One region of the Promicromonospora sp. NPDC019610 genome, then DNA from elsewhere that is predicted to be linked to it. Evidence: riboswitches for the same ligand, from Rfam matches in the RefSeq annotation. Region 1 holds a riboswitch; each other region holds the start of a gene.

Region 1 (6,722 bases):
TGAGAATGCCGGCCACCGTGGCCAGGAATGCGATGAGCACGGGCATTGTCACGGTGGTGCCGATGCCGATCTGGTTCACGGCGGCGATAACACCCAGCGCGATGATGAAGAAGGACACCGTCTTCGCCACGAGCGGGCCGTAGGAAACGCGGCTCATGGTGTTCATGAGAAGGTCCTTCACCGCATTCGCGATGGCACCCGCGATCACGACGATGATGATCGCGACGACGAGGCTCGGGAGCCACGCCACGATCTGGTTCACGATCGCGCTCACCGGGTTGGTGGGCCCGAACGCGCTCAGCGCGAGCTGGAGCGTGATCAGCAGGATGAAGTAGTAGATGATCTTCGTGAGCAGCGCGATCGGCTCGATGCCCGACCCGGCGAGGAGGCGGTTCGCTCCCGCGCGCTCGAGCACCCTGTTGAAGCCGATCCGCGTGAGGATCATGCCCACGAACCGGGCGATCGCCTTGGCGATGAAGTACCCGATGAGGAATATCACCAGGAACACGAGGAGCTTCGGGATGAAGCTCGCGACCGCACCGAGCGCGTTCGTGAGCGGCGCCAGCCAGTCGACCTGGTTCGGCACGACGAGTGCCGTATTGAAGAATGTCATAGTGCTCTCCCCCTTCGAGATATTTCTGCGCACCTCGCGCGCACCGTGACGGCGCGGGCGCAAAGGTGACAGCTCGGCACGAACATATGCCGGAGAAGCGCATTCTGCGCGGCAGAATGGGAATACGCGGAGCGCCAATTGTCCGTACCTGGACACATCAGTGCAGGTCACAACGTTGAATGCGATGTGTCAAAAAGCGTCTAGCCTGACGGGATGGATGCCCTGCACGAGCGGACCGCCGTCGAGCTCCGCGACCTTCTCGCCGCCGGAGAGCTCACCCCCACCGAGGTCACCGAGCACTTCCTCGACCGGATCGAGCGGCTGAACCCTGCGGTCGGCGCGTTCGCGACCGTCACCCCGGAGCGGGCACGGAAGCGGGCGGCCGAGCTCCAGGAGACGTGCGGGGCGGGTTCCGGCGGGGACACGCCGCCGCCGTCGGGCAGCCTGTGGGGCCTGCCCACCGGGGACAAGGACCTGTGGAACCGCGCGGGCGTACCGACCGGCTTCGGGTCGCGCGCCTTCGCGGGGCTGCCGCCTGCCGAGGAGAGCGACGAGATCGTGCAGGTGCTCGACGACGCCGGGATTGTCAGCCTCGGCAAGACCGCCGCGCCGGAGCTGGGCTTCCCCGCCTACACCGAGCCGGTCGGCGCCGCCCCGGCGCGCACCCCCTGGGACCTGGGCCGCGGGGCAGGCGGCTCCAGCGGCGGGGCGGCCGCCGCCGTCGCGGCGGGCATGCTGCCCTTTGCGCCCGGATCCGACGGCGGCGGGTCGATCCGCATCCCTGCGGCGGCCTGCGGCGTCGTCGGCCTCAAGCCCACGCGCGGGCTGCTGCCCGCGGGCAGCGGCGTCGACTCGCTGGGCGGGCTGGTCGTGAACGGGCCGATCGCGCGCACCGTCGCCGACACCGCCCTGCTGCTGGAGGCGATGCTCCCCCGGCGCGCCGGGGGCGGCGTCGCGCACCCGTACACGCTGCGGGCGCCGTCGTACGCGGCCGGGGCCTACCTCGCGGCCGCGCAGCGGGCCGAGCTGCCGGACGAGGCGGGCGGCCCGCGGGCAGCCCGCCTCGGCGTGACCACCTCGTCCGCGTGGGACGGCTTCTACGACATCGCCGTGTCCCCCGAGGCGCGCGCCGCGCTGGACGCCGGGGTGGGCGCCCTGGCCGGGGTGGGGCACGAGGTGGAGCAGACGGTGCTGGCCGAGGCGCCCGAGTACGCCCCGGCGTTCCGGACCCTGTGGATGGGCGGCGCGTCGGCCGTGCCGATCGACGACCCGGAGACGCTCGGCAGGCTGGAGCCACTCACGCAGTGGCTCATCCGGTCGGGCCGCGAGGTGCCCGCGCGGGAGCTCGCCGAGGCGGTGCGCACGCTCACCGGCTTCGAGCGCTCGCTCGTGGCGCAGGTCAGCGCCTACGACGCCGTCGTGACCCCCGCACTGGCGCTCACCCCGCGGCCGATCGGGTGGTACGACGCCGAGGACCCGGAGCGGAACTTCGAGCAGCAGTGCCAGTACACACCCTTCACGTCGATGCTCAACGTCGCCGGGCTGCCCGCGATCACCGTGCCGACCCACTGGACCGCGCCCACCGCCGAGGCGCCGGCCGGGCTGCCGATGGGGGTGCAGATCGTCGGCCGGCCGGGCGGTGAGCTCACGCTGCTGGCGCTGGCGGCGCAGATCGAGGCGGCGATCCCCCGCCCGCGCGCCTTCCCGCTCTGACGGGTCAGACGTACGGGTCCCCGGAGGGACCTGTACGTCTGACCCTTCGGTGGTGGCCGAATCTGGTTCCGCGTCCCTGGCTGCGCGTGGTTGGGTACCCCTAGCGGGTATCTGGACGCGACGGTGCCGACGCGCCGGGACAGGGAGGACGGAGCCATGGCCGAGACGTTCGAGACGACCGCCCCCGCGCGGCCGAGCCGGTGGACCGGGACCTGGCCCACCAACACCGCCTGGATCGTGCTGGGTGTGCTGACGGGCTTCGCCCTGCTGGTGGGCGGGACGGCGATCGTGGGCGGCACCTGGCAGGACGCCGTCGCCGAGGACCCGACCACCGCGATCGGCGTCGCGACGCTGTGCTACCTGGCCGCCGCCGTCACCGGCGTCCGCTGGACGGCCTGGCTCGTCGCCCTCCTGGCGTCCGCGATCCCCGTCGCGTCCGAGCTGCTGGACACGCCGCGCTGGATCGCGTTCGTCCTGGTGGGGCTGGTCCTGGCCGGCATCGGGCTGGCCCGCGGACGTCGGGCGACGTGGCCGCAGGCCGCCGCGATGGCCGGCTTCTTCGGGGTCGCGACGGCGGCCCTGTTCCTGGAGCCGCGTCTCGGGCTGGCCCTCGCGGGCCTCGCCCTCGCCGCGCACGCCGGGTGGGACGTGGTGCACTACCGCCGCGACGTGGTGGTGAACCGTTCGCTCGCGCTGTGGTGCATCGGCCTGGACCTCACGATGGGCGGCATCTGCGTGGCGCTGGCGCTGTAGCCGTCAGTCCTCGTCCGGGAGGCAGCCGAAGGCCTCGTCGAAGCCCAGGGCGGCCGTCGCCAGCAGGCCCGCGAGGCCGGAGCCCTCGGGCACCGGACGCGGGTCGTCGGTCACGACCCACAGCCCGTCGACGACGTCGTACCCGGCCTGCGGACCCTCGTCGACCAGGCGGCCGACGGCGGCGATCAGCCGCTCGATCTCCTCGCCCGCGGTGCCGACGCCGACCGACGCACGCACCGCGCCGGCGTCGAAGCCGAGCCGGCCGAGGAGCGGGTGCGCGCAGAAGCGGCCGTCCCGGACGCCGATGCCGTGCTCCGCGGACAGGTACGCGGCGACGAGGCCCGGGTCGTACCCGGTCACGGTGAAGGTGACGACGCCGACCGGGTCGACGGCGTCGGCCCAGACCCGCACGACCTCGACGCGGTCGATCGCCTCCAGCCCCGACACGAGCCGGCGGCGCAGGGCGTTCTCGTGCGCGACGACCTCGGCCGGGTCGAGCGCTGCCAGCTCCTCGCAGGCCGCCGCGAGCGCCACCGCGCCGATCACGTTGGGCGAGCCGGCCTCGTGGCGGGCGGGCCCCTCGTGCCAGTCGGTGCCGCTCACGCGCACGCGCCGGACGGCGCCGCCGCCCGCGAGGTAGGGCGTGCCCTGGTCGAGCCAGTCGCGGTGGCCCACCAGCACGCCGGCGCCGAACGGGGCGTAGGTCTTGTGCCCGGAGAAGGCGAGGTAGTCCACGCCGGTGGACTCCAGCGAGATGCGGCGGTGCGGCACGAGCTGGGCGCCGTCGAGCACCACGCGCGCGCCGAACTCGTGGGCGACGGCGACGATCTCGGCGATCGGGAGGGACTCGCCGGTCACGTTCGAGGCGCCGGTCAGGGCCAGGAGGGCGTACGGGCGGTCCGCCGCGGTGTCGGCCAGCTCCTCCCGGATCTGGGCGATGGTCTCGGCCACGGTGGCACCGCCGGTCAGCACGGTCGCGCCGGTCGTGCGCTGCCAGGGCAGCAGGTTCGCGTGGTGCTCCACGTCGAGCACCAGCACGCGGCCGGGCTCGCCGTCGGGCTGGGCGGGGACGCAGCCGGCGAGGAGGTTGAGCGAGTCGGTGGTGTTCCGGGTGATGATCGTCAGGTCGTCCTCGCGGGCGCCGACGAACGCGCCGATGGTGCGGCGCGCGGTCTCGTAGAGCGCCGTGCTCACCTGGGAGAGGTAGCCGGCGCCGCGGTGCACGCTGGCGTACAGCGGCAGCACCTGGGTGACCCGGTCGGCGACGGCTTGCAGGGCCGGGGCCGACGCGGCGACGTCGAGGTTCGCGTACGAGACCTGCGTGCCGTCCACGAGGGGGACGAGCGTCCCGCCGCCGACGACGGGGCGCAGCGGGGCGAGGCCGGTCACCGTGGTGGCACGGCTGAGGGTGGGAGCAGACATGGCGTCCTCCAGCACAGTCCTGGGGGAGGTTCCCCCGCGCTTGCCGCACGCGGACTGCGCGCGGCCTGGTCGTCACCCGGGGCACCCCACCGCGGAGGGAGGGTTGCCGGCCAGCGAGCCGGGGCTTGACGCTGGCGCTCATGACCTGCGGCCATCCTGTGCTGCGGGCAAAACACCTGTCAACGCATGTCTCAGATGCTGGTCCCACGATCCGGTCGGCTCGTTCCCTACTGTTTTACTCGGGTTGCCTGTCGAGACACTGTTCCACCCACCGGACACCATGTCGTAGGGTGGGCAACGACCATCCCGAGCGGCCGAGTGACGTGGCACGACGACGCCGCAGCAACCCAGCGTTCCCCGCAGCAGCGGAGGACGGACGAGGGTGCTACCGCCACGACCGATGGAGGAGCATCATGAGCGATCCCGCGCGCGTCGAAGCACGACCGGCCGACGGCTACGCCGGCGACATCACGCCTCAGCAGGCCTGGGACCTGCTCGCCGGCGACCCGGACGCCACGCTCGTGGACGTCCGTACCGAGGGCGAGTGGCGCACGATCGGCATCCCGGACACGGCGTCGCTGGAGAAGCAGCCCGTGTTCTCCGAGTGGGTGCGGGCCGGCGGCGTGCCCAACCCGCGGTTCCTGGAGGAGCTCCGGGCGGCCGGCGTGACCGACGGGCCCCTCGTCTTCCTGTGCCGCTCCGGCCAGCGCTCGATCGCGGCGGCGCGGCTCGCCACGGCGTCGGGCATCGCGCCGTCGTACAACGTGCTGGAGGGTTTCGAGGGTGCGCCCGGGGCCGACGGCGTCCGGGACCAGCAGGGCTGGAAGGTCGCCGGCCTGCCGTGGACGGCGGGCCCCGCGTGACCGTCACCGGCGCGTTCCCGCCCGGCGCGAACCCCGGCGGTTCCGGCCGCAAGCCGCTGCCCGACGGCGTCCGCCCGGCGACGCTCGCCGTGCGCGGCGGCCACCAGCGCAGCGAGTTCCAGGAGACGAGCGAGGCGCTGTTCCTCACGCAGGGCTACGTCTACGACAACGCCGCGGAGGCCGAGGCCGCGTTCAAGGGCGACGTCGACCGGTTCGTCTACTCGCGCTACGGCAACCCGACGGTGCACACCTTCGAGGAGCGTCTGCGCCAGCTCGAGGGCGCCGACGCCTGCTACGCGACCGCCACCGGCATGTCCGCGGTGTTCACGTCGCTGGCCGCTCTCGTGAGCTCCGGCTCCCGGATCGTGGCCGCCCGGGCGCTGTTCGGGTCCAGCGTGGTGATCTTCGAGGAGATCTTCAAGAAGTGGGGCGTGCGCACCGACTACGTGGACGGGCACGTGCTGTCCCAGTGGGAGGACGCGCTCTCGACGCCCGCGGACGTGGTGTTCTTCGAGACGCCCTCGAACCCGATGCAGGACATCGTGGACGTCCGCGCCGTCGTGGACCTGGCGCACGCCGCCGGGGCGGTCGTGGTGCTGGACAATGTGTTCGCCACCCCGCTGCTGCAGAAGCCGCTCGAGCTGGGCGCCGACGTGGTCGTCTACTCGGCGACCAAGCACATCGACGGTCAGGGCCGCGTGCTGGGCGGCGCGATCCTCGGTTCCACGGAGTACATCACGGGCCCCGTGCAGACGTTCATCCGCAACACCGGGCCGTCGCTGGCGCCGTTCAACGCGTGGACCCTGCTCAAGGGCCTGGAGACGCTGCCGGTGCGCGTCGCCGCCCAGAGCGCGAGCGCCCTCGCCGTCGCGCAGGCCCTGGAGGAGCTGCCCGCCGTGGGCACCGTGCGCTACCCGTTCCTCGACTCCCACCCGCAGGCCGACCTGGCACGGTCGCAGATGAGCGGGGGCGGCACCGTCGTGACGTTCGACCTGGCGGTCCCCGAGGGCACGGACGACGACGCCGCGAAGCGGCACACGTTCGCGTTCCTCGACGCCCTGCGGCTGGTCGACATCTCGAACAACCTCGGCGACGCGAAGTCCCTGATCACCCACCCCGCGACGACCACGCACCGCAAGCTGGGCGCGCCCGGCCGGGCCGCCGTGGGCATCGCGGAGACGACCGTTCGCCTCTCGGTGGGCCTGGAGGACGTCCAGGACATCATCGAGGACGTCGAGCAGGCGCTGGCCTCGGCGGGGTAGGCCGTCGAGGTCCGGCGGTCGGCGCGACCGCCGGGCCTCGACGCCTCGTCAGCTCCCGGCCCGGGTGAGGATCCGGGTCGCCTGGGCCTCGTGGCC
Region 2 (6,722 bases), on a different contig from region 1:
GGCCGTCGATCGCGCCGATGACCTGCCCGAACTCCGAGTAGCACAGGTGCGTGTGCACCTGCGTGGCGGTGTCGGCCCCGGCGGTCGAGAGCCGGAACGAGCGCACCGACCAGTCGAGGTAGCCCGGGTGCGCCGAGCGGCGCAGGGGCAGCAGCTCGCGCAGCGCCGGCTCGTCCACCTGCACGACGCCGATGCCCGCCGCCTCCAGGTCCGTCACCTCGTCGCGCAGCGCCAGGGCGACCTGGTCGGCGGTGTCGCCCAACGGCTGGTCGTCGCGCACGAACGACCAGGCCAGGATGGTGACCGGGCCCGTGAGCATGCCCTTGACCGGCCGTGACGTCAGGGACGCCGCGTACGCCGTCCACTCGACCGTCAGCGGCGCGGGCCGGGACACGTCGCCCCACAGGATCGGCGGCCGCACGCACCGGGAGCCGTACGACTGCACCCAGCCGTTGACCGTCGTCGCGAAGCCGTCGAGCTGCTCCGCGAAGTACTGCACCATGTCGTTGCGCTCGGGCTCGCCGTGCACCAGCACGTCCAGGCCCAGCTCCTCCTGGAGCGCGACCGTGCTCGCGATCTCGGCGCGCATCGCCGCCGTGTAGTCGGCGTCGGACAGCTCGCCCCGTACCCACGCGGCGCGCGTGCTGCGGATCTCGGCCGTCTGCGGGAACGACCCGATGGTCGTGGTCGGCAGCGGCGGCAGGTTCAGCCGCGCCTGCTGCGCGGCCGCCCGCTCCGCGTACGGCGCGCGCTCGACGTCTGCCGCGGTCAGTGCGGCGGTGCGCTCGCGCACCGTGGGGACGACGACGCCGGGCGCGGCGGCGCGGGAGCGCACCGCCGCCGTCGACTCCGCGAGCCGGTCCGCGACCGCGGTGCGGCCGTCGGTCAGCGCGGTGGCCAGCGTGACGACCTCGGCGACCTTCTGGTCGGCGAACGCGAGCCACGACGTCAGGTCCGCGTCGAGGCGGGGCTCGTCGGCGACGTCGTGCGGCACGTGCAGCAGCGACGTCGAGGTGCCGACGGCCAGGGCACCGGCGCCGACGCCCGTGCCCGGGGCCGCGAGGCCCTCCACGACGGTCAGACGGGCGTCGAGGTCGGCACGCCAGATGTTGTGGCCGTCGATCGCGCCGGCGACCAGGGTCTTGTTCTCCAGGCCGGGGACCGGGCCGGTCGGCACGGCGCCGCGCACCAGGTCGATCGCGATCGCCTCGACATCGGTGCCGGCCAGCAGGGCGAGCCCGTCGCCGGCCTCGCTGCGCAGGTCGCCGTACGGGGCCGTGACGAGGATCGCGGGGCGCTCGGCGGTGACCCCGTCGACCCCGTCGGCCCCGGAGCCGGCGGGGGAGAGCTCGGTCGCGAGGCGGGTGTAGGCCCGGCGGACGGCGTCGGCCACCTCGTCGAACGGGACGTCCAGCAGGTCGGTGACCAGGGCGGGCTCGTCGAGCTGCACCCACGGCGCGCCCGCGGCGGCCAGCGCGCGCAGCAGGTCGGCGTACGCGGCGACGACGTCGTCGAGCCGGTCGAGCGGGCGGAAGCCGTCCGGGGTGTCGCCTGCGGCTGAGGAGTGAGCTTGCGAGCCCCGCAGAGCCGCGGCAGAGGGCCCAGCAGCCTTGCTCAGCAGCAGGAAGGTCACCGGCCCCACGAACGCGGGGCGGGTCACGACGGCCTGGCCGCCGTCGGCCGGGTGCGCCAGCTCGGTGAACTCGCGCACCGCGCGGTCGTCGACGAACCCGATCGGGGTGTCCGGCCCGATCTCCGGGACCAGGTAGTGGTAGTTCGTGTCGAACCACTTGGTCATCTCGAGCGGCGCGTTGTCGCCCTCGCCGCGCGCCACCGTGAAGTAGGCGGACAGCGGCAGGCGGCCCTCGTCCGTGGTGAGCCCCGCGAAGCGGTCGGGTACGGCGCCCAGCAGCGCGACGGCGTCGAGCACCTGGTCGTAGTACGAGAACGAGCCGGGGACGGCAGCGTTGCCGGCGTCCAGGCCCAGGTCGACGAGGCGGCGCGCGGTGGTCTGCCGCAGGTCGCGGGCGGTCGCCTCCAGCTCGTCGGCGGTGGTGCGGCCGGCCCAGAAGGACTCGACGGCGCGCTTGAGCTCGCGCCTCCGGCCGATGCGCGGGTAGCCCAGGATCGTGGCGGTGGGAAGGTGCGGGTTCGTGACTGCCATGCGTATCAGCTCCATCGGACCTGGCGTTAGCACCTTGCCCCGAGATTGGCGCCTCGGAGGTAGGTTGCTGCGGTGTCGTGGAGCCAGGACTCTCGACCGCTCTGGATGATGAGACTTGATCGTAGGCATGCCCGGGATGTGGTCGGCAAACCGTCCACGCCTCGGACAAATCGGAGCCATAAGTTTGGTGATGGCTCTGACCGCCAGGTTCGGCATCCGGTGATGGATTCTGACGTCATGACAAAGATTCTGATGGTCGTCTCCGCCGCGAGCAGCCTGCGCCTGGCCGACGGCACCGAGCACCCCACCGGCTACTGGGCCGAGGAGGTCGCCGCCTCCCACCGCGTGCTCACCGCGGCCGGCGCGCAGGTCGACGTCGCGACCCCGGGGGGCGTGGCGCCCACGGTCGACGCGGTCAGCCTGGACGAGCGCGGCGGGGTGCCCGCCGCCGACGCGGCGGAGTTCCGCGCCTACCTCGACGGCATCGCCGACCAGCTCGCCCACCCGCTCACGCTGGCCGACGTCGACGCCGCCGGTTACGACGCGATCTACCTCCCGGGCGGCCACGCCCCGATGGCGGACCTCGCGCACGACGCCGACCTCGGCCGCCTGCTGCTCACCGCGAACGACCGCGACACGACCGTGGGCGCGCTGTGCCACGGCGTCGCCGCGCTGCTCAGCGCCCAGGGGCCGGACGGCGTCTTCGCCTACGCGGGCCGGGCGCTCACCTCGTTCACGGACGAGGAGGAGCGCCAGGGCGGCCTCGGCGACGCCGCGCCCTACCTCGTCGAGTCGCGGCTGCGCGAGCGCGGCGCCGTCGTCCAGGTCGGCGCGCCCTGGAGCAGCACCGTGGTCCAGGACGGCAACCTGATCACCGGGCAGAACCCGCAGTCCAGCGCGGCCGCCGCCGAGGCGGTGCTGAAGGCGCTCGCGGCACGCTGAGCCGGGCTAGCCTGTGGCTCGGACAGGGGACGACGACGGAGGGTGGTGCCGGTGCCGGGTCTCGACCTCCTCGCCACCTTCCTGGAGGTCTACCGCACCGGGTCGCTGTCGGCGGCGGCCGAGCGGCTGGGCGTGAGCCAGCCCGCCGTCACCGGGCAGCTCGCCCGCCTGGAGGAACAGCTCAGCACCCGCCTGTTCGTGCGGTCCCGCCGCGGCGCGGAGCCCACGGAGCGCGCCGTGGCGCTGGCCGCCGAGGTGGGGCTCCACGTGGACGGGCTCCGGTCGGCCCTCGGCCCCCGCGACGTCGAGCCGGCGGTGCGCGGGCTCGTCCGGATCGGCGGGGCCGCCGAGCTGATGACGGTCCGTGTGCTGCCGGCGCTCGCGCGGCTCGTCGCGCAGGGGCTCCAGCTCCGCACCACGCTCGGGCTCGGCGACGAGCTGTTGGCGGCGCTGGCGGCCGGACACCTCGACCTGGTCGTGTCCTCGGTGCGCCCGCGGCAGGACGTCGTGGTGGCGACGCCGCTGGTCGACGAGGAGTTCCTGCTCGTCGGGCCGCCGGCGCTGGCCCACACGGTCGACCCGGTGCGCCTGGCGGCCGACCCCGTGGCCGCCCTGGCGCACCTGCCGCTGGTCGCGTACGCGGAGGACCTGCCGATCGTGCGCCGGTACTGGCGCAGCGAGTTCGGCCGGCGCCCGCCGAACACGACGGCCCTGGTGGTGCCCGACCTGCGCGCCGTGCTCGCCGCCGTCGCGGCCGGCGCGGGCGTGTCCGTGCTGCCGCGGTACCTGGTCGCGTCGGCGCTGGACGCCGGGCAGGTGGTCGAGCTCCACCACCCCGAGGCGCCGCCGCTGAACACGCTGTACCTCGCGGGGCGCCGCGGCGTGCCGCACGGGCCGGCGGTCGCCGCCGTCCGGGCGCGGGTGACCGAGGCCGCCGCGGAGTGGGGGAGCCTCTAGCCGGTCATGTCGTCGGGCCGGTTACGCCCCGACGCACTCGTCGCTCTCCACGGGACCCGAGAGGCCCACGAGCGGCGGGTACGCCGAGACCCGGAGCTCCCAGCCGGCCGGGTCGGTGGCCGTCACGTACGCGTCGCCGCCGTTGTCCGCGTGGGTCACGTCCGACAGCGGGTCGAAGCCGTGCTCCCGCAGCACCGGGTCGAGCCCGGCGGCGAGGTCGGCGAGACCGTCGCTGGGCTCGTACAGGTCGCCCTCGCCCAGGCTCTCGGCGAGGAAGAGCACGCACTCGCCGTCGGGCTGCCCGGTGACGAACGGGAAGCGGTCCTTGGCGGTCCACGCCACCCCCGGGACGGACTCCTGGAGCGCGCCGAGGACGTCGTCCAGCGCCGCCGTGTACTGCTCCGTCGCGGCCTCCCGGGCGGGGGCCGGCTCCACGGGCCCGGCGGGGGCGTCGTCCGGGCCCGCGGAGCAGGACGTCAGCACGGCGGGGAGCAGCACGGCAGCGAGCAGCGCGGTAGGGACCAGCACCGCGAAACGTGCCAGTAGGGGGAACAGGGGCCGCATCCGTCTCCTCGCTCGTGCTCGACGCCGTCGTGCCGGGGACGCTACCAGGCACGACGGCGTCGCGGTCAGAATGTCGCCGCGGTCTTTCCGGCCACGCGACGGCTCCCGGCGGTCTCCGGGGAAAACGTCACACGCCCGAGGAGGTAACGCTCAGGTAGCACTGCTACCTGAGCGTTACCTCCTCGGGCGCGTGACATCTTCCTGGAGACGTGCGGGGTGTGGCCGGGCTGTCGCCCCGAGCACGAGGGCCACGGCTGTCAGCGCCGCGCTCGCCGCCAGGGGCCCGGCGGGCCCGAGCACCGTGACGGCGAACCCGCCGAGCACCGGACCGGCGAGCGCCCCGAGGTTGAGGGCGACCGTCGAGAACGCGCCGCCCAGGGTCGGCGCGCCGTGGGCCGCCGCCATGCTCCGGGCGATCAGCGTGCCGCCGACGGCGAACGACAGCGCCCCCTGCACCGGGGCGAGCACCCACACCGCCGCGGGGCTCGGGGCGAGCGCGGCCCACAGGGCCCATCCCGTGAGCAGGGCGGGACCGGCGACCGCGAGCAGGCGCCCGCCGTGCGCGTCGGCCAGCCGGCCCGCGGCCGAGACCCCGACGAAGGCGCCGAGGCCGAACAGGGCCAGCACCGCCGGCACGAGCGCGGACCCGAGGCCCGCACCGTCGGTGATCACGACCGCCAGGTAGGTGAACGCGCAGAACGTCGCGCCGTTGACCAGCACCCCGAGCACGAGATGGCGCAGCAGGCGCGGGGAGCGCAGCGCGGCGAGCTCGGTGCGCAGGTCCAGCCGGGCGCGCGGCGCCCCGGCGTCGAGCCGCACCGGCGTCAGGCGGGCCACGGCGACGAGGCCGGCGGCCGCGACCCCGGCGATCGCCCACAGGGCGGAGCGCCAGCCCCAGATCTCGCCCAGGAGCGCGCCGGCGGGGACGCCGGCGACCAGGGCGAGCGTCGTGCCGCCGAGGATCGTGGCCAGCGCCCGGGCCCGCCGCCCGGCGGGGACGACGTGCTGGACGGTCGACAGCGCGACCGCGAGGAACCCGGCGTTCGCGACCGCGGCGAGGAACCGGGTGCCGAGCAGCACGGCGAAGCTGTCGGTCAGCGCCCCGGCGACGTGCGCGGCGACAATGACGAGCAGGCAGGCGGACAGGGTCCAGCGGGGCGGCAGACGGCGTCCGACGGCGGCCGTGAGCGGCGCGCCCACGACCATCCCGACGGCGAAGGCCGAGGTCAGGTAGCCGGCCTGGGCGACCGAGACGCCGAGGCCGGCGGAGATGCCGGGCACGAGCCCGGCGAGGACGAATTCCGACGTGCCTTGCGCGAAGACCGCGACCGCGAGCACGTAGAGCAGGACAGGCATGAAGAACTCCGAAGGGTGGAGGGAGACGGGTAGGCCGGGACGGCACTACGGGCCCTTCGGATGCGGTTCTTCTCTACAGGGGCATCTCGGGCTACCGGAGTACCGGCAGCCCTGACCTGGATGCTTCGGGAGACCTCATGCGGTGAAGCTAGCACGCGGCAGCACCGGCACGGCCACCGGCAGCGCACGGCGCCACGCGGCCCCGGCGGAGGCGGCGGGGTGGAGCGCGCCCGGGAAACTGTCGCGGCGGGCCGGTCCGGGCCTGGTCACGGCCGGACGCTCTCGTACGTCGGCGCCTCGCTCGGCTCGGCGCACCCCGACCAGCTCAGCTCGCTGCGCACCTGGATCTGCTTGCCGCCCTCGGACTCGGCCCAGATCTCGGCGGAGGCCGGCAGCCAGGTCACGGTGTCGAGGAGCAGCTCGACGCGGGTCACGTCGCCGCCGTGCACCTGGCTGTCCGACGGGGTGATCCGGATCCGCGCGACCGTCCGCCCGGCGCGCTCTTCCACGGCGAGGTTCTCCACGGCGAGGTCCTGGTCGAGCCGCTGGTTCGTACCGTCGTAGCCGGGCACGTCGAGCACCACGCGGGCCGTCGCCGCCTGCAGCACCGGCAGTGGTTGCTGGTCCAGCAGGGGCTTGGGCACGGCCACGTCCGGCTCGTCGACGCGGTAGAAGCGCATGATCGAGTCGTCCCCGAGCGTCGAGCGGAGCTTCACGCCGCAGCCCGCGCCGGTCATCG
Region 3 (6,722 bases), 1.9 Mb from region 1:
GCTCGATGGGCCGCAGCAGGTACGGCGTGGCCAGCGTGTTGTCCACGACGAGCACGAGCCCGTGGGCGTGCGCGACGTCGGCCACCGCCGCCAGGTCGGGCAGGTCGTTGCGCGCGTTCGGTATCGACTCCAGGAACAGCACGCGCGTCTCGGGGCGGATCGCGCGCTCCCAGGCGGCGGGGTCGGCGGCGTCGTCCACGAAGTCGGCCTCGATGCCGAGGCGCGGCAGGTTCTCCAGGAGCAGCCCGCGCGTGCCCTCGTAGATGCTGGACGCGGCGAGCACGCGCTGGCCGGCCTCCACCAGGCCGAGCAGGGCGACGGTGACGGCCGCCTGGCCGCTGGCCAGGAACAGGGCGTCGGTGCCGCCCTCCAGGGCGGCGATCCGCTGCTCGACGGCGGCCGTGGTCGGGTTGCCGGTGCGCGTGTAGGCGAACCCCTCGCCCGCGCCGAAGTGCCCGGCGGCCTGCTCCCACTCCTCGAACTCGAACCCTGCGGTCAGGTAGACGGGCGTGGCCCGCGGGACCACGCGGGCCGACGGCGCGGAGTCGGACGGGACGACGTCGACCGCGCCGGTGGCACGCCCGGCGTCGTCCCGCCCCGTGCTGCGCGCGTGCACCTGCCGGGTGGCGAAGCCGGTCATGGCCGACCGTCCCGCGTGTCGGCCGGGGCGTCGGTGTCGGCGATGTCGAGGCCGAAGGCGAGCAGGCGCGTCGGCCCCTGCTTCGTCTCGACGACGCGCGTCTCGCGCTCGGGAAGGCGCCCGAAGCCGAGCCGCTCGTAGAGGCGGTGGGCCGCACGCATCTGGTCGCCGGAGTTCATGACGACCCGGCGGGCGCCGCGGTCGCGCGCGAGCCCGATCACGTGCCGCACGAGCGTCTCGCCCACGCCGCCCCCGCGGGCGTCGGGGTGCGTGGCGAGCAGGCGGAAGTCGAGCTCGCCGTCCTGGGCGAGCGCCGACAGCGCCGGCCCGCCGAGCGCCGGGGTGACGACGACACCCAGCACCCGCGTGGCGTCGCCCGCACCCGCCTCGCCGGCCGGTACCGCGACCCAGACCTCGTGCTCGCTCGCCCAGCGGCTGACCGCCCCGAGCGAGTGACGGTAGCTGTCGCTGATCTCGAAGTCGTGCGTGTAGGCGGTCACGAGCACCTCGGCGACGGCCCGGTGCTCGTCGTCCCGCACCCGCCGGACCACGACGCTCGCCGTGCCGCCGACCGTGCCGCTGCCCGAACCTGCCGCCCGGACGTCGTGCGCGATCGTCATGGCGCCGCGCTCGGCGCCGCCGCGGGCTGGTCTGCCCCGGCGGTCGCGGGCTGGTCCGCCTCGGTCGCCGGCTGGTCTGCCGCTTCCGTCGCGGGCAGCCCGGCCTCCTTCCACGCGGGGAACCCGCCGTCGACGTGCGACACGTTCGTGTAGCCGCGGGCCGCGAGCGCCTCGGCGACGGGGCCGGAGCCGTTGACCGAGCCGCACACGACCACGACGGGCGTGTCGAGGGTGATCGCGGGGTGGTCGGACGGCCCGAACAGCGCGTCCAGGTTGGTGCGGTCGGCGAGCGTGGCGCCCGGGATCTCGCCCGCCGAGGCGCGGCCCGCGGCCGAGCGGACGTCGATCAGCAGGGCGCCGGCGGCGACCTTGGCGCCCGCGGCTGCGGGGGTCTGCAGCTCGGGGGTCTGCGGCTCGGGGGTCTGCGGCTCGGGGGTCTGCGGCTCGGGGGTGTGCAGCTCGGGGGTCTGCGGCTCAGGGGTGGTCATGGTGGTCTCCTCCGGGTGGTGCGTGGTTCGTCGGATGGTCAGGCGCTCAGGAGCCGGCCCGTGGGCAGCGCCCGCTCGGCGGCCTCGGCGTCCGACAGCCCGAGCGAGCCGCGCAGCGTGGTCGCCGTCCGCTCGGTGCGGAACAGGCCCGCGTGCTGGAGCGCGGGCACCAGGTGGTCGGTGATCGTGTCGAGGTCGGAGCTCAGCGACGACGGCCGCAGCAGGAACCCGTCGACGGCGCCGACGGTGGTCCAGTCGGCGATCAGGGTCGCGAGCTCGTCGGGCGTGTCGGCGACGACCAGCCCGTCGCCCATGACCGCCGTGCCCTCCAGGGCCTCGACGAGCTCGAGGCGTGCGCGCGCACTGGCCCGCTCCTGCGCGAGCACCACGTAGACCTCGGCGAGCACGCGCAGCTCCTCGGGGTCGCGCCCGGCGGACAGCGCTGAGTCCCGCACGAGCCGGCGCAGCCGCACCGCGTGCGCGGCGTCGGTGACGGTGATCCGCGCGACGTCGGCGGTACGGCCGGCGAGCGCCGCGCTCGCCTCGGAGCGCACGCGGACGACGACGGGCGGGGGCGTCTGCGGCAGGGCGTCGTCCGTGCCGGCGGCCGGGCGGCCCCGGACGGCGAACCGGATGCCGTCGTGGTCCACGCGGAACCGGCCCTCGGCGTCGAGCTCGACCGCGCCCGCCCCGCTGCCGGGACGGCCCGTCCACACCTGGGTCACGGAGCGGATGCCCAGCTCGACCCGGCCGGCCCACGCGTCGTCCGCCTCGGGGAGCTTGCTCTGCCGCACGGCCTGCCAGCCGGCCCGGCCGCTGCTCGCGCGGTCGATGCTGCTCAGCGCGACGGCGGCGTGGGCCGCCTCGACGTGCACCGTGTCGACGGCGGCGACCAGCCCGATGCCGGTCGTGACCCGCGCGGCCCGGGCCGCCGCGACGGCCGTGTCCAGCCGCCCCGTGACCTGGCTGCGGCCCGGGTGGAGCAGGAAGCCCTCGTCGAGGCTGACGAAGTCGAGCAGGCCGCGGTCGGCGGTCCGCACGAGGTGCAGGAACCGCTCGCCGTCGAACGGGCGCGGCGCGACCGGGCCGCGTGCACGGTGCGCGCCCGGACGGGCTCCGGCGGAGGTGAGGTCCACGCCGAGCACGACGGGACGGGAGGAGGTGGAGGCGAGGGACGTGGGCTGCGACGGGTACGGCACGGCGGGGCTCCGTTCGGGCTGCGGCTGCGCGACGGCGCCCGGGGGACCCGGCCGGCGCGCAGGGTGCGCGACGGCGTCCAGGGGTCGCCCGGGAGCGTGGCTGCCAGAGGGCAGGAGTGAGGCGTCCGGTCAGGGACGTGAGGGCCGGAGGCGGCCGGGGCTCGGCGTGCGACGCCGAGAGGAGGTCCGGGCGGCGGGCCGGTGGCGCCTGTGGCGGCCGGTCAGCGCGTCGGGGCTGTCGGGGTCAGCGACAACACATGTGCTCGCGCGGGGCAGCACCAGCCCGCACGGTGACGTTCCGGGTCGGCAGGGACACGTGGACGGCGGGGGCAGCGCTCCGGGTCATCGTCGTTCTCCTCACCTGCTCGCCCAGCGGCGAGCGACGCGTGTTGTCATCCGCCGGCGGCGGTGGACCTGGTCCTCACCCGGGGCACCCACCCGCGCGGGGGGTTGCCGTCCGACCAGCCGGGGCTTCGCGTCGGAACTCATGACCTGTCGAGGCTTTCTACATCTCTCCGATCGGATAAGTGCGGTTGGTCTCGATGTCACAGAAGATACGAATGGAACCCATAGAAGTCAATGATCCTTGCCCAGATCTCACATCCCGGGACCTGGGGGCTCCGGCGTGGAGCGGGCGGGGCGCGCGGCGGGCGGGCTGCGCGGCGGGCGGGCTGCGCGGCAGGCGGGCTGCGCGGCGGGCGGCTGCGGTGGCCGCTCCATGAGTTCGGTCCGTTGCCTCGAGACCGGTCGGTCGATCGACCGATCTCGACGCAACCGACCGATTTCAAGGCAACCGACCGATCTCATCGACGCCGGAGGGCGCGGTAGGCCGGAGGGCACGGAAGGCGGGAGCACACGGAAGGCGGGAGGGTACCGAACGGAGGTGCGCTTCTACCCCGTCATTGGGCCCGGAACCAGGCTGGTTTCGGGCGCAATGACGGGGCAGAAGCGCACTCCGGCGTGCGGCTAGTCCAGGAGGAGTTCAATCTGGGCCAGGGCGGCCGGCTCGGCGAGCTCCAGCCGGACGGCGGTCAGCGGAACGGGCTCGTCGAGCACGAAGGGACGCAGCTGGCCGGGCCAGCGCCACTCCTCGCCGGACCGCTCGTCGAGTACCCGGCCGTCGGCCGCGACCAGTCGCCAGGCAGACGGCGGCTGCCCCGTCCCCGCTCCGTCCGCCGACGCCGCTGCCACCGCCGACTCCGAGGCCGCCGCCGACTCCGAGGCCGCCGCCGACTCCGAGGCCGCCGCCGACTCCGAGGCCGCCGTCTCGGGGGACGGGCCCGAGGTCAGCGTGTAGGCGCGCAGCACCGCGCCTGCCGGGGCGTCTGCTGCGGGCACCCACTCAAGGGTGCCGTCCACCTCCGCCGACGTCGTGAGGTCGCCGTCGGTCAGGTGCGGCAGGACGTCGCCCTCGGCGCCGCGCCAGCCGCCGTCGGCACGCCGCCACGGCCGGTCGGACGCCGGCCGGAGCGCACCGGCAGCATCAGCTCCGACGACGGCGGCGCCGGCGACACCCGCGGAGTCGGTGCCTGTACCTGCGCCAGCGGCACCGGGTGCGCCGGCACCAACCGCGGCACCCGCACCCGCAGCAGCCGGCTCGCCGTCGTCCGCGGGCACACCCCAGCGCGTCGGCACGTCCGACAGGGCGAAGCGGAGGGTCGCTCCCCCGACGAGGTCGGCGTTGTCGACCGACGGCTCGACCACGACCCGGCCAGCACCAGCACCAGCACCAGCACCAGCACCAGCACCAGCACCAGCACCAGCCGACACCTCGAGCCCCGCCACGTACACCCGCTCGGCCGCACCCGGCGCCTCGATCACGAGGTCACCGTCGGGCCGGTGCACCACCGCCCGGTCGAACAGCGGCGACGTGACCGCCCAGCGCGGTGAGCCGATCTCCAGCGGGTACAGCCCGAGGGCGGCCAGCACGTACCAGGCCGACATCTCGCCGTTGTCCTCGTCGCCGTGGTACCCCTGCCCGATGTCGTTGCCGGTCCACAGCCGCGTCAGGATCTCGCGCACGACCTCCTGGGTGCGGTCCGGCCGCCCGGCGACCGACCACGTCCAGGCGATGTGGTGCGACACCTGGTTCGACTGCCCGAGCTGGCCCAGGCGCACGTCACGCGCCTCGAACATCTCGTGGATCGGGGTGCCGTAGCTGCCGGGCTTGTCGGCCCGCTCGGGCGCGGCGAAGAACCGCTCCAGCAGCCGCTCCAGCCCGGCGCGCCCGCCGTGCAGGGCGGCCAGCCCCGCACCGTCGTGCACGGGGTGGAACAGGAAGTTCCAGGCGTCGGACTCGGTGTAGTCGCCGCCCCACGCGTCCGGGTCGAACGGGGCCGGGTCGAAGGCACCGTCCCGGGCGCGGCCGCGGAAGAATCCCGTGGCGGCGTCGAAGAGGTGCACGTACCCGAGCGCGCTCTGCCGCAGGTAGGCGGCCTCGTCGCGCAGGGAACGACGGCGCTCGTCCGGGGTCCCGGGGGCCTCCGCGAGCGCCTGCGCCATCCGGGCCAGCCCGGCGTCGTTGATGTAGCCCTCCAGGCTCCACGACACCGACTCCTCGACGTCCCGCGGCACCCAGCCGTGCGTGAGGGCGAAGTCCTGGCCCTTGCGCCCGACGCCGGACCGGGTGGGCAGCGCCGTGGCGTTGCGCAGCCCGGCGTCGTAGGTCACGAGCGGGTCGGGCAGGTCCACGCCGCGCAGGTACAGATCGGCGAAGGCGACGTCGGACGACGTGCCCGTCATCAGGTCCGCGTAGCCGGGCGACGACCAGCGGGCGACCCAGCCGCCCTCCCGGTACTGCTGCACGAACCCGTCGGCGAGCCGGCCCGCGACCTCCGGGTACAGCAGCGCGTAGGCCGGCCAGCAGGTGCGGTAGGTGTCCCAGAACCCGTGGTTGACGAACATCTCGCCGGGCACCACCGGGGCGCCGTCGAGCACGGGCGAGGCGTGCACGGGCGCGCCGTCGGCCCCGACCTCGGTGTACGACGACGGGTACAGGTTGAGCCGGTACAGGTTCGAGTACAGCGTGACCTGCTGCTCCTCGGAGGCGCCCTCGACGTCGAGCACGCCGAGGCGCTCCTCCCACTGCGCGCGGGCGGCGTCGGCGACCTCCTCGAACGTCCCGGACACCTCGCGCTCCAGCGCGAGCCAGGCCAGCTCCTCGCTGATGTACGACGTCGCCACGCGCACCTCGACGGTGCGACCCGCCGCGGAGGCACCCTCCAGGGCCACCGTCGCGTACGTCGCGTGGTCCCGCCCGCGGGCGCGGCCCGTGCGCAGGACCCGGCGGGAGATCCGGCCCACGACGTACATGCGGCTGCGGCCCACCGACAGCGGGCTGCCGTGGTCGGACCAGCCGCTGAGCGTGCCGTCGTCGTGCACGGTGACGGAGACGGGCGGGCCGTCCGCCCGGGAGTCACCCACGGCGTCGATCAGCAGGTGCCCCGCCGTGGCGCCGGGCGGGAACGTGAACCGGAGCACGCCGCCGTGGTCGGACGCCGCGACCGCCACGCGCGCGCCGCCGTCCAGGCCGACGTCGTACCGGTGCGGCCGCGCGGTCTCGTCGTCGTGCGAGAAGCCGATCGAACGGGCGTCGAGGCCGGCGTCGGGCACGCCGTCGGCGCCCGCCGAGCCCGCGGGCACGAGGTGGAACGCGAGCTGGTCGCGGTCCCCCATCCACGGGCTCGGCTCGTGCGAGATGCCCACGCCCTGCAGCCGCGGCCGGTTGTCCGGTCCGTTGTGCGCGGCCCAGGAGTACAGCCAGCGCTCGGAGGCG

The links. A riboswitch is a leader RNA that binds a small molecule or an ion and turns the genes downstream of it on or off. The one in region 1 is predicted to bind S-adenosylmethionine.
Region 2: another riboswitch for S-adenosylmethionine. It lies ahead of metE (5-methyltetrahydropteroyltriglutamate--homocysteine S-methyltransferase); the one in region 1 lies ahead of ACH45N_RS02555 (aminotransferase class V-fold PLP-dependent enzyme).
Region 3: another riboswitch for S-adenosylmethionine. It lies ahead of ACH45N_RS11250 (LLM class flavin-dependent oxidoreductase); the one in region 1 lies ahead of ACH45N_RS02555 (aminotransferase class V-fold PLP-dependent enzyme).

What each region holds. Positions count from the first base shown of each region.
Region 1 is NZ_JBIRXX010000001.1:587,939-594,660, reverse strand. It holds gene ACH45N_RS02570 (hypothetical protein) at 1-613, opposite strand, end outside; gene ACH45N_RS02565 (amidase) at 827-2,326, shown strand; gene ACH45N_RS02560 (hypothetical protein) at 2,483-3,079, shown strand; gene ACH45N_RS02555 (aminotransferase class V-fold PLP-dependent enzyme) at 3,083-4,501, opposite strand; SAM riboswitch class IV at 4,533-4,647, opposite strand; gene ACH45N_RS02550 (rhodanese-like domain-containing protein) at 4,915-5,364, shown strand; gene ACH45N_RS02545 (O-succinylhomoserine sulfhydrylase) at 5,361-6,626, shown strand; gene ACH45N_RS02540 (glycoside hydrolase family 3 N-terminal domain-containing protein) at 6,675-6,722, opposite strand, start outside.
Region 2 is NZ_JBIRXX010000002.1:994,111-1,000,832, reverse strand. It holds gene metE (5-methyltetrahydropteroyltriglutamate--homocysteine S-methyltransferase) at 1-2,164, opposite strand, end outside; SAM riboswitch class I at 2,173-2,276, opposite strand; gene ACH45N_RS16175 (type 1 glutamine amidotransferase domain-containing protein) at 2,402-3,106, shown strand; gene ACH45N_RS16170 (LysR family transcriptional regulator) at 3,158-4,063, shown strand; gene ACH45N_RS16165 (hypothetical protein) at 4,085-4,591, opposite strand; gene ACH45N_RS16160 (Cmx/CmrA family chloramphenicol efflux MFS transporter) at 4,802-5,983, opposite strand; gene ACH45N_RS16155 (hypothetical protein) at 6,250-6,722, opposite strand, start outside.
Region 3 is NZ_JBIRXX010000001.1:2,522,020-2,528,741, reverse strand. It holds gene ACH45N_RS11265 (O-acetylhomoserine aminocarboxypropyltransferase/cysteine synthase family protein) at 1-640, opposite strand, end outside; gene ACH45N_RS11260 (GNAT family N-acetyltransferase) at 637-1,260, opposite strand; gene ACH45N_RS11255 (rhodanese-like domain-containing protein) at 1,257-1,748, opposite strand; gene ACH45N_RS11250 (LLM class flavin-dependent oxidoreductase) at 1,787-2,947, opposite strand; SAM riboswitch class IV at 3,329-3,440, opposite strand; gene ACH45N_RS11245 (GH92 family glycosyl hydrolase) at 3,914-6,722, opposite strand, start outside.